Regions from separate parts of the Parashewanella spongiae genome, predicted to be linked through region 2. Evidence: predicted binding sites of a transcription regulator. Region 2 holds the regulator's gene; each other region holds the start of a gene.
The links. Region 2 encodes NrdR, which represses ribonucleotide reductase genes. Its sites were predicted from a motif close to AAACACNANATNTNGTGTTT; they were not measured.
Positions count from the first base shown of each region.

Region 1: the regulator NrdR is predicted to act here: its motif matches at 1,423-1,442, upstream of nrdD (anaerobic ribonucleoside-triphosphate reductase).
Region 3: the regulator NrdR is predicted to act here: its motif matches at 1,731-1,750, upstream of nrdA (class 1a ribonucleoside-diphosphate reductase subunit alpha).

Region 1 covers NZ_CP037952.1:1,575,296-1,578,581, reverse strand. Annotated here, with positions in the region: gene nrdD (anaerobic ribonucleoside-triphosphate reductase) at 1-1,391, opposite strand, end outside; gene E2I05_RS06155 (MarR family winged helix-turn-helix transcriptional regulator) at 1,621-2,058, opposite strand; gene E2I05_RS06150 (NADP-dependent oxidoreductase) at 2,180-3,181, shown strand.
Region 2 covers NZ_CP037952.1:4,156,572-4,159,857, forward strand. Annotated here, with positions in the region: gene ribD (bifunctional diaminohydroxyphosphoribosylaminopyrimidine deaminase/5-amino-6-(5-phosphoribosylamino)uracil reductase RibD) at 1-1,124, opposite strand, end outside; gene nrdR (transcriptional regulator NrdR) at 1,173-1,622, opposite strand; gene glyA (serine hydroxymethyltransferase) at 1,746-2,999, opposite strand; gene E2I05_RS16490 (hypothetical protein) at 3,154-3,286, opposite strand, start outside.
Region 3 covers NZ_CP037952.1:2,953,108-2,956,393, forward strand. Annotated here, with positions in the region: gene ubiG (bifunctional 2-polyprenyl-6-hydroxyphenol methylase/3-demethylubiquinol 3-O-methyltransferase UbiG) at 146-856, shown strand; gene E2I05_RS11535 (HAD family hydrolase) at 853-1,518, shown strand; gene nrdA (class 1a ribonucleoside-diphosphate reductase subunit alpha) at 1,900-3,286, shown strand, end outside.

The DNA.
Region 1 (3,286 bases), 2.6 Mb from region 2:
CAAGCACCTTCCATATAAAGAATTGGCGCCACTTTAGCTTTGACACCTGTTAATCTATCGATACGGGTATCCAAAGCGAGCTTTGCGACCAATAGACGTTCATCGAGAATACGATAAAACTCTTGTTCATTTCCCTTCGCTTCAATAGCAATACGAGGAAGGTTTAAACTTACTACGCCAAGATTATTTCGACCCTCGTGAATTAATTCACCTTGTTCTTCATAAGCGCCCAAAAAGCTTCGACAACCCATTGGAGTTTTAAATGAACCAGTGACTTTTTCTACTTGTTCAAAGTTAAGAATATCTGGGTACATTCTGCTTGCCGCACACTTCAGAGCAAGCTGTTTGATGTCATAGTTACAATCACCAACTCTATGGTTAATACCATTTTTAATCGCGAAAACTAACTTAGGGAAAACCGCTGTTTTTTTGTTTTTACCGAGTCCAGCAATGCGAACTTGCATCATAGATTGCTGAATTAATCGAGATTCCCAACTTGTTCCTAAGCCGAAGCCAAAAGTAACAAATGGCGTTTGGCCATTAGCAGTATGCAAGGTATTGACTTCATACTCTAATGATTGAAAGGCGTCATGACACTCTTTTTCTGTCTGAGCTTTGGCAAATGCTTCACCATCAGTAATGCCCCACTGTTGCGCGATTTCGACATTCTTTTGATAACTTTTAGTCACAAATGGAGCGAGCACTTCATCAATACGATTAATCGTTGTTCCACCATAAATATGGCTCGCAACTTGAGCAATGATTTGCGCGGTAACCGCCGTTGCGGTTGAAATAGATTTTGGTGTTTCTATCTCTGCGTTACCCATTTTAAAACCCTGGGTTAACATGCCTTCAAGATCAATCAGCATACAGTTAAACATTGGGAAGAAGGGCGCATAATCTAAATCGTGATAATGCAGCTCTCCACTCTCATGTGCTTGAACAACTGATTTTGGCAACATATGGGTTTTGGCATAATGTTTAGCCACAATACCTGCTAAAAGATCACGCTGAGTAGGAATCACTTTTGCGTCTTTATTGGCATTTTCATTGAGTAATGCCGCATTACTTTGTTCAATCAAACCTCGAATCTCGATATTCAATGAGCCACTGCTTTCACGTGCGACATCTCTATCGTGTCGGTATTCGATATAATGACGAGCCACTGACTTATGAGGACCTGACATCAATTCGTTTTCTACGATTTTTTGTAATTCTATAACGGCAATCTCATCATAAGAGGCAACATATTTAGACACTGTTTCAGCAACGGAATCAGCATAATTTGGATTATCAACACCCGCTTCTTGTGCTGCGGCTTGAACGGCATTGAAAATCCTATTTGTATCGAACTTTGTTCTGATACCATCACGCTTAATCACTACTGGCATGTCGCTCTCCTATTAACAATGACATTGTTACAAACACAATATCTAGTAGGCAATAAACGAGTTCACTACTAGATGAGCTGTATTAGGCACGATTAACCGTTGATGAACTATGATCCAGATCATCTTTTTAAAGCGCAAAAAAAAGACTGGTGAGTTATGCTCACCAGTCCACTAAAGTGGAATGTCAAGAGTTGACAATTAGCGTATTGCAATTATAACCGTAATAAAATTATTTTATGTCTAACTCTTTTACTACTTTCAAACATTGATCTCTGAGCTGAACTAACTCGTCTTCACACAGACTAACTTTCTCTAACAAAGTCTGTTTTAACTCTAAAGCTTCAGTACGAATTCCTAAACCAAACTCGGTCAATTGAATCACTTTTTTTCGTTCGTCATGCTGGTCTTTGGTTCTAATGAGTAACTCTTTAACTTCAAGGCGCTTTACAATCGGTGTTAATGAACCTAAATCGAGACCCGTCTGCTGTGACAATTGAGTTAAGCTTATCGCGTCTTTACACCACAAGGCTTGCATCACAAGATATTGTGGAAAAGTGAGATCATATTGTTCAAGTAATGGCCTATAGGCACGAATGATGGCATTGTTAGCGGAGTAAACAGCAAAACAAACATTATCTGATAATTTGTGTTCTGGATCTGGTTTCATAAACGACTACATTTTATTTGCGCGCAAAGTAATTGCGTTCTTATTTTACGAGGCGTATAGTCTACCACAATAAATTTAGTTAGCGCACAAAGTATATAGATTTTAAATAGGTAAAATGAATATGAATACACAACAAATAATCCTTAATTCTCGTCCTGAAGGTTTACCTACTGCAGATAACTTCAAACTTCAAACCACAGAATTACCTGAATTGAAAGACGGCGAAGTGCTAGTCAAAAACTTATGGATGTCAGTAGATCCGTATATGCGCGGACGGATGATCGATCGCAAAAGTTACATTGCACCTTTTGAAATAGACTCACCTCTTGAAGGCGGCGCAATTGGCGAAGTCATTGAATCTAAAAACAGTACACTTCCAGTAGGCACTAAAGTCAGTAATATGTTGGGTTGGAGAAATCATTTTGTTTCTGGAGAAGAAGGCCTTACTGTCGTTCCTGAGACAGGGCTCGATTTATCCCACTTTCTTGGCATTATGGGCATGCCAGGCATGACAGCATGGACAGGCCTGACTCGCATCACCAATTTAAAAGCTGGCGAAACACTATTTGTATCAGCTGCATCAGGTGCTGTTGGTAGCGTGGCTTGCCAATTAGGTAAGCTTATGGGCGCAAGAGTTATTGGTTCTGTAGGAAGCGACGAAAAAGCTGAAAAATTGAAACTGTTAGGTGCAGATGAAGTTATCAATTACAAAACCTGTGGTGATTTAAACGAAGCGCTAGCCAAAGCGGCACCAGAAGGTATTGACGTCTACTTTGAAAATGTTGGTGGTGAACACCTAAGAGCAACATTAAATAATATGAACGATTATGGCCGTGTCGCAGTATGCGGAATGATCTCTCAATATAACGATACTACGCCAACCCCAGGGCCTGAAAACCTATTCCAAATTATCGTTAAAAAGCTTAAATTAGAAGGCTTTATTGTGTTTGATCATTGGTCTCATTACGGTGAATTTGCTAAAGAAATGGCGCAATGGCTAGCTTCAGGAAAAATTCAAGCTGAACAAACTATCTATGAAGGCTTGGAAAATGCGCCAGAAGCCTTTATTGGATTATTTGAAGGTAAAAATAAAGGCAAAATGATCGTAAAACTTACCTCATAGAGGCATGAATGTTATTGAACGCTACTCACTTACAATAGAACAGCGTTCAATAATTACATTAATCGAAAACTAATAACAAAAGTGTTCAAGAATTAATTAAAGATA
Region 2 (3,286 bases):
CGATCTTCACCAATTTTTCGTTCATCGAGTAATGTAATTTCTGGCGTTTGGCTCATTTGCAGATAATCAGGCAAAGTTAAACAACTTCGCCCTTGGCTACCTAATAATATTGGCGCTTGATAAAGCCAGAGCTCATCTGCCAAAGCTTGTTCAATTACGGCTCCTGCCAAAGTAGCACCTGCTTCAATGAGCACTGAATTGCAATCCTTACCAAGGTGTTTAAATAACGACTTTAAATCTACCCGACCATTTAAAGAGGGTAATAATAAACACTCCACATGGCTTGGTTTCGAGTTTATAAATTCTGCAGAATATGGCTGAGTAGAAACCAACAAAATAGGCGTTTTGGTCAAAAAAAGTTTGGCTGATAATGAGATCTGGCAATTGGAATCGAGCACGACTCGTAACGGCTGTAAAATTGCGGTTTCAGCTAAAGATTCGGACAATTCGCCTAGCTCATTATGACGAACATTCAAACTACAATCATCTTCTATAACTGTATTGATACCTGTCACAATCGCGCAATGTCGTAAGCGAAGTCGTTGTACATCTCGACGTGACGCCGCAGCTGTAATCCATTTCGATATACCGTTAGATAAAGCTGTTTTACCATCAATACTAGCCGCAACCTTGACGCTCACGTATGGCATCCCTGTTTCCATTCGCTTCATAAAACCATCATTTACGGCTATGGCCTCATTTTGATACAAACCGACATCTACGTGGATACCTGCTTCACGTAATAAAGCAATACCTTTGCCAGCCACATTCGGATTTGGATCTTGCACTGCAACAACAACACGAGAAACTTTTGCATGGATTAGAGCTAACGCGCAAGGAGGGGTTCGCCCAAAATGACTGCATGGTTCTAGAGTGACGTAAGCCGTTGCACCACGTGCGCTTTCATTAGGATCAGTATTGGAATGGATATTGGATTTTGCTTGTTCGAGTGCATGAACTTCGGCGTGAGGCTCTCCTGCCTTTTTATGGAAACCTTCACCTATGACTTTTTGTCCAAGAGTCAGAACACAACCGACATTAGGATTCGGCCGAGTGGTATATCTGCCTTTTCGAGCCAACTGAAGTGCCCGAGTCATCATTTGTCTATCAAAAGTTGACCACATGCTCATTCTATCATTTCCAAGAAATCGTTTAACTCGTTGACACCAAACTTACTTTTGAAGTTTAGCTATGGCGTCGCCAAACTCTGAAACATCTTCAAATGCGCGATAAACAGATGCAAAACGAATGTAAGCCACCTTATCTAACGTCATCAACTGCTCCATGATTAAGTTACCAATCATTTCTGAATTGATTTCTCGCTCGCCAGTAGCTCTAAGTGTCGATTTAATTTTAGATAGTGCTTGCTCAATCCTATCCATCGAAACAGGACGCTTTTCACAAGCTTTTGACATACCACGACGAAGCTTATCTTCATCAAACGGTTGTCGAGAACCATCACGTTTTATGACTCTAGGCATGACTAATTCAGCCCCTTCAAAAGTCGTAAAACGTTCATGGCACTGAATACATTCGCGGCGGCGCCTAACTTGGTGTCCATCGGTGACTAATCGGGAATCAATTACTTTTGTGTCTGTCGTATTGCAAAATGGACAATGCATTGCGCCCCCCAATTACTTATATAAAAATAAATTAAGATTAAAAAAATGGCCGCATTTGCGACCATTCAGATTTTATCTTATTTCAAACGCTTCTGCTAGCAAGGCGAACAGCCGCAAGCGCAATTATGCGTAAACAGGAAAACGAGCACACAACTCTAGTACTTGCTGCTTGACGCGGTTAATTACGTCTTCGTTGTGAGCATCATCAAGCACATCACAAACCCAATTGGTAAGCTGTGTAGCTTCAGCTTCTTTAAATCCACGACGAGTGATAGCTGGTGTACCAATACGAACGCCAGAGGTTACGAATGGTGAACGAGGATCATCAGGTACTGAGTTTTTATTAACCGTGATGTTAGCGCTTCCCAAAGCCGCATCAGCTTCTTTACCAGTTAAATCGCGACCGATTAAGTCAACCAACATAAGATGGTTATCAGTTCCGCCAGAAACTATTTTATAACCACGTTGCTGGAATTGAGCTGCCATCACTTTGGCATTCGCAACCACTTGAGTTTGATACGTTTTGAACTCTGGTTCCAAAGCTTCTTTAAACGCAACAGCTTTGCCTGCAATGATATGCATCAATGGGCCACCTTGCCCGCCAGGGAACACGGCTGAATTCAACTTCTTGTACAAATCTTCGTCATCAGCCGCTGAAATAATCAAACCACCACGAGGGCCTGCCAATGTTTTATGAGTTGTTGATGTTACTACATGTGCGTGTGGCACAGGGTTAGGATAAACACCAGCAGCAATTAGACCTGCAACATGCGCCATATCGACAAAGAAATAAGCATTAATCTTATCTGCGATTTCACGCATTTTAGCCCAATCAACGATACCTGAGAACGCAGAAAAACCACCGATTATCATCTTAGGTTTATGCTCAATAGCAAGGCGTTCAAGCTCAACGTAATCAATTTTACCCGTTTCATCAATACCGTAAGGAATGATGTCATAAAGCTTACCTGAAAAGTTAACTGGTGAACCGTGAGTCAAATGACCACCGTGAGCTAAGTTCATCCCTAATACTTTATCACCAGGCTGAAGCAATGCCATATAGACAGCAGAATTGGCTTGCGAACCAGAGTGTGGCTGAACATTTGCATACGTTGCGCCAAATAGCTCTTTTGCTCGTTCGATGGCAAGAGCCTCAACCACATCGACATGCTTACAACCGCCGTAATAACGCTTACTTGGGTAACCTTCGGCGTATTTATTTGTCAACATAGAGCCTTGGGCTTCCATCACTCTTGGACTGGTGTAGTTTTCAGAAGCAATCAGTTCAATATGTTCTTCTTGACGAACACTCTCTAATTGCATTGCTTCATATAAATCAGGATCAAAATCCGCAATGTTCATATTTTTTTGTAGCATGACTCACTCCAGTAGCTCAGCTTTTTAGTTCTATATAGACATACACCTCAAATTAACAAGAGGTACATTCGTAGGTTGGGCGGCATTTTACTCTTGAATGATGAACAATCACAGTACCTTAATCCAAATTTTACTGTTTTAATCACCGTACATGTTAATGAGATTTAGTCTCATCACTTTTAAGTAGCAAAGGAACATGCAAGCGTTTTTGATTTTCAGTTGAAACAGGTCGAACATGACCAAGAGCGAAAAGCTTGTCCATTAGAGGGTGCCTAACTCGATGGTTC
Region 3 (3,286 bases), 1.2 Mb from region 2:
AATAGTTAATTAATCCCCAAAATAAACATTTGAATTCAAAATCTTTGATTTTAGTTGCTCTTATGTTTATTTCGTTACCCATTAACAGTAATTTTAAGTATATAATCTTGCCAAGATTTACAAACTCTTTAATACAGGTACTTGCATGAATCCCAGTCCAAATGTTGATCAACAAGAAATCGCTAAGTTTGAAAGTATGGCTGCCACTTGGTGGGATCTTAATGGTGACTTCAAGCCTTTGCATTTAATGAACCCTTTACGGTTAAATTATATCGACGAAAAATCAAACGGCATTTTTGGAAAAAAAGTATTGGATATTGGCTGCGGTGGCGGAATACTTTCAGAAAGTATGGCCAAGATTGGAGCCACAGTTCGTGGGTTAGATATGGGAACAGAGCCTCTTGAAGTTGCTAAACTCCATGCATTAGAAAGCCAAGTTGATCTTGATTACATTCAAACAACAGCAGAAGAACATGCCATTAAACATAAAGAACACTACGATGTCATTACTTGTATGGAGATGCTTGAACACGTACCTGAGCCAGCGTCAGTGATTCAAGCTTGTTTCGACATGGCAAAGCCTGGTGGTTATGTTTTCTTTTCGACCATTAATAGAAACATTAAGTCATACATACAAGCCATAATCGGAGCCGAACACATTTTAAAAATGCTACCTGTAGGTACACATGAACATTCAAAATTTATAAAGCCGTCTGAATTAATTAGACTTGCTGAGCAATCAGAATTAGTTTGTTTCGATGCACTTGGTATTACCTATAATCCCATTAGCCAACTTTTTAGATACACTGATAGTCTTGATGTTAATTATATGATTGCAACTCAGAAACCTTTATGAAGAATCCCAATCCGATAAAAGGCGTTTTGTTTGATTTAGATGGCACCTTGGCCGATACTGCTGTTGATCTTATCGAATCTTTAGATGCCAGTTTACGTGATTTTGGTTATGAACCTTGTGATCCCAGTATTGCAAGGTTTGCAGCATCTCACGGCAGTTTATATATGGTTCAAACGGCTTTACCTGATATAGCCGAGTTTGAACAAAAGCAAATTCAAAACAAGTTACTTGAATATTATCACTTAGTAAATGGTGAAAATGGTGGACTTTTTGAAGGTATCTTTGAGTTACTCTGTCGATTAACTCAATTAAATATTCCGTTTGGTGTGGTCACCAACAAGCCAGCTCGATTTAGTCGACCACTTATCGCTAAATTGGGCTTGTTATCCGACATAGGTTGCATTATCTCAGGTGACTCTACACTTTTTTCAAAACCTCACAATCCGCCAATGCTTCTCGCTGCACAACAGATTAATTGCCTGCCTAGAAATATTTTATATGTTGGAGACGCACAAAGGGATATCGAAGCTGCCAGTAACTCACAAATGCAATCTGTGGCCGCACTCTGGGGTTATATTTCTCCAACTGATAAATACGAATCATGGGGCGCAGATTATTTGTTCGAAATCCCTTCCGATTTACTACAATTGTTTAAAAAATAAAACTGAGTGTTTAACATTTTATTAACGGCATTTTTAGAATTTTTTTATTGTGTGATTTTGATTCAAACTTCCACTGACCTTTTTAGAATTTACCCTCTCGGGTTAGCTTTTACTAACCCGACATTTTACCCTCAAGTTATCCACAGCTTGCCCAATTAAAACCTTCTTGCAAATCACCTCAAACCTCACTATCTTGTATCTAACAAATTAATAAACACTATATCTTGTGTAGTTAACACAATCTCACACACAAATTTGTGTCTAATACATAGCGCAAAATTAGTCAACACCTTGACTCGCCAGTGGTTGGAAAGATTGATTTTTTACATAGACAGATCAGTAGTATTCACTGATAGATATACGAACCAAGGCCTCTCATAAATGAACAGTAATTTGACAGTAACTAAACGTAGTGGTGAACGAGAAACAATCAATCTCGATAAGATCCATCGCGTAATTACATGGGCAGCTGAAGGGCTGAACAATGTCTCGGTTTCAGAAGTTGAACTTCGTTCTCACCTGCAATTTTTTGATGGTATTCCAACAGAAGCCATCCACGAAACAATCATTAAAGCAGCTGCAGATTTAATCTCTCCTGAATCACCTGATTACCAGTTTCTCGCAGCACGTTTAGCCGTTTTTCACCTTCGCAAAAAAGCCTTCGGTCAGTTTGAACCGCCAAAGTTGTATAAACATGTTCAAAAACTGGTTGAATTAGGCAAGTATGATAACCATATTCTTGAAGATTACACTCAAGAAGAAATCGACATAATGGACAGCTATGTCGATCATTGGAGAGATATGAATTTTTCCTATGCTGCCGTTAAACAGCTTGAAGGTAAATACTTGGTTCAAAACAGGGTAACAAACGAAGTGTATGAAAGCGCCCAGTTTTTATATATTCTTGTTGCAGCTTGCTTGTTCTCACGCTATCCCAAAGATACTCGACTTGACTACATCAAACGCTTTTATGACGCGGTTTCAAGCTTTAAAATTTCGTTGCCAACCCCAATAATGGCTGGTGTTAGAACCCCTACTCGTCAATTCAGTTCATGTGTATTAATTGAGTGTGATGATAGCTTAGACTCTATCAATGCCACTTCTTCTTCAATTGTAAAGTATGTCAGCCAAAGAGCTGGTATCGGTATCAATGCGGGACGAATTCGTGCTTTAGGTAGTCCTATTCGTGGTGGTGAAGCATTCCATACTGGTTGTATTCCGTTTTATAAGCATTTCCAAACGGCCGTAAAATCTTGTTCACAAGGTGGCGTTCGTGGTGGTGCAGCTACTTTGTTCTACCCAATTTGGCACCTTGAGGTTGAATCGCTTCTTGTCCTCAAGAATAACCGTGGTGTTGAAGATAACCGTATTCGTCATCTAGACTACGGTGTACAAATTAATAAGTTGATGTATCAGCGTTTAATTAAAAAGCAAAATATCAGCTTATTCAGTCCTTCGGATGTTCCAGGCCTTTATGATGCTTTCTTTGAAGATCAAGCCAAATTTGAGCGTTTGTATATTCAATATGAAAATGACAGCAATATTCGTCGTCAAACAATTCGAGCCAGCGAGCTGTTCTCTCTTTTGATGCAAGAACGTGCATCAACTGGGCGCATTTACGTTCAAAACGTTGACCACTGTAATACTCATAGTCCATTCGATTCTAAAGTTGCGCCGATTAGACAATCGAATTTGTGTCTTGAAATTGCGCTGCCAACCAAGCCAATGAGTAACATTGATGACGAAAATGGTGAGATTGCTTTATGCA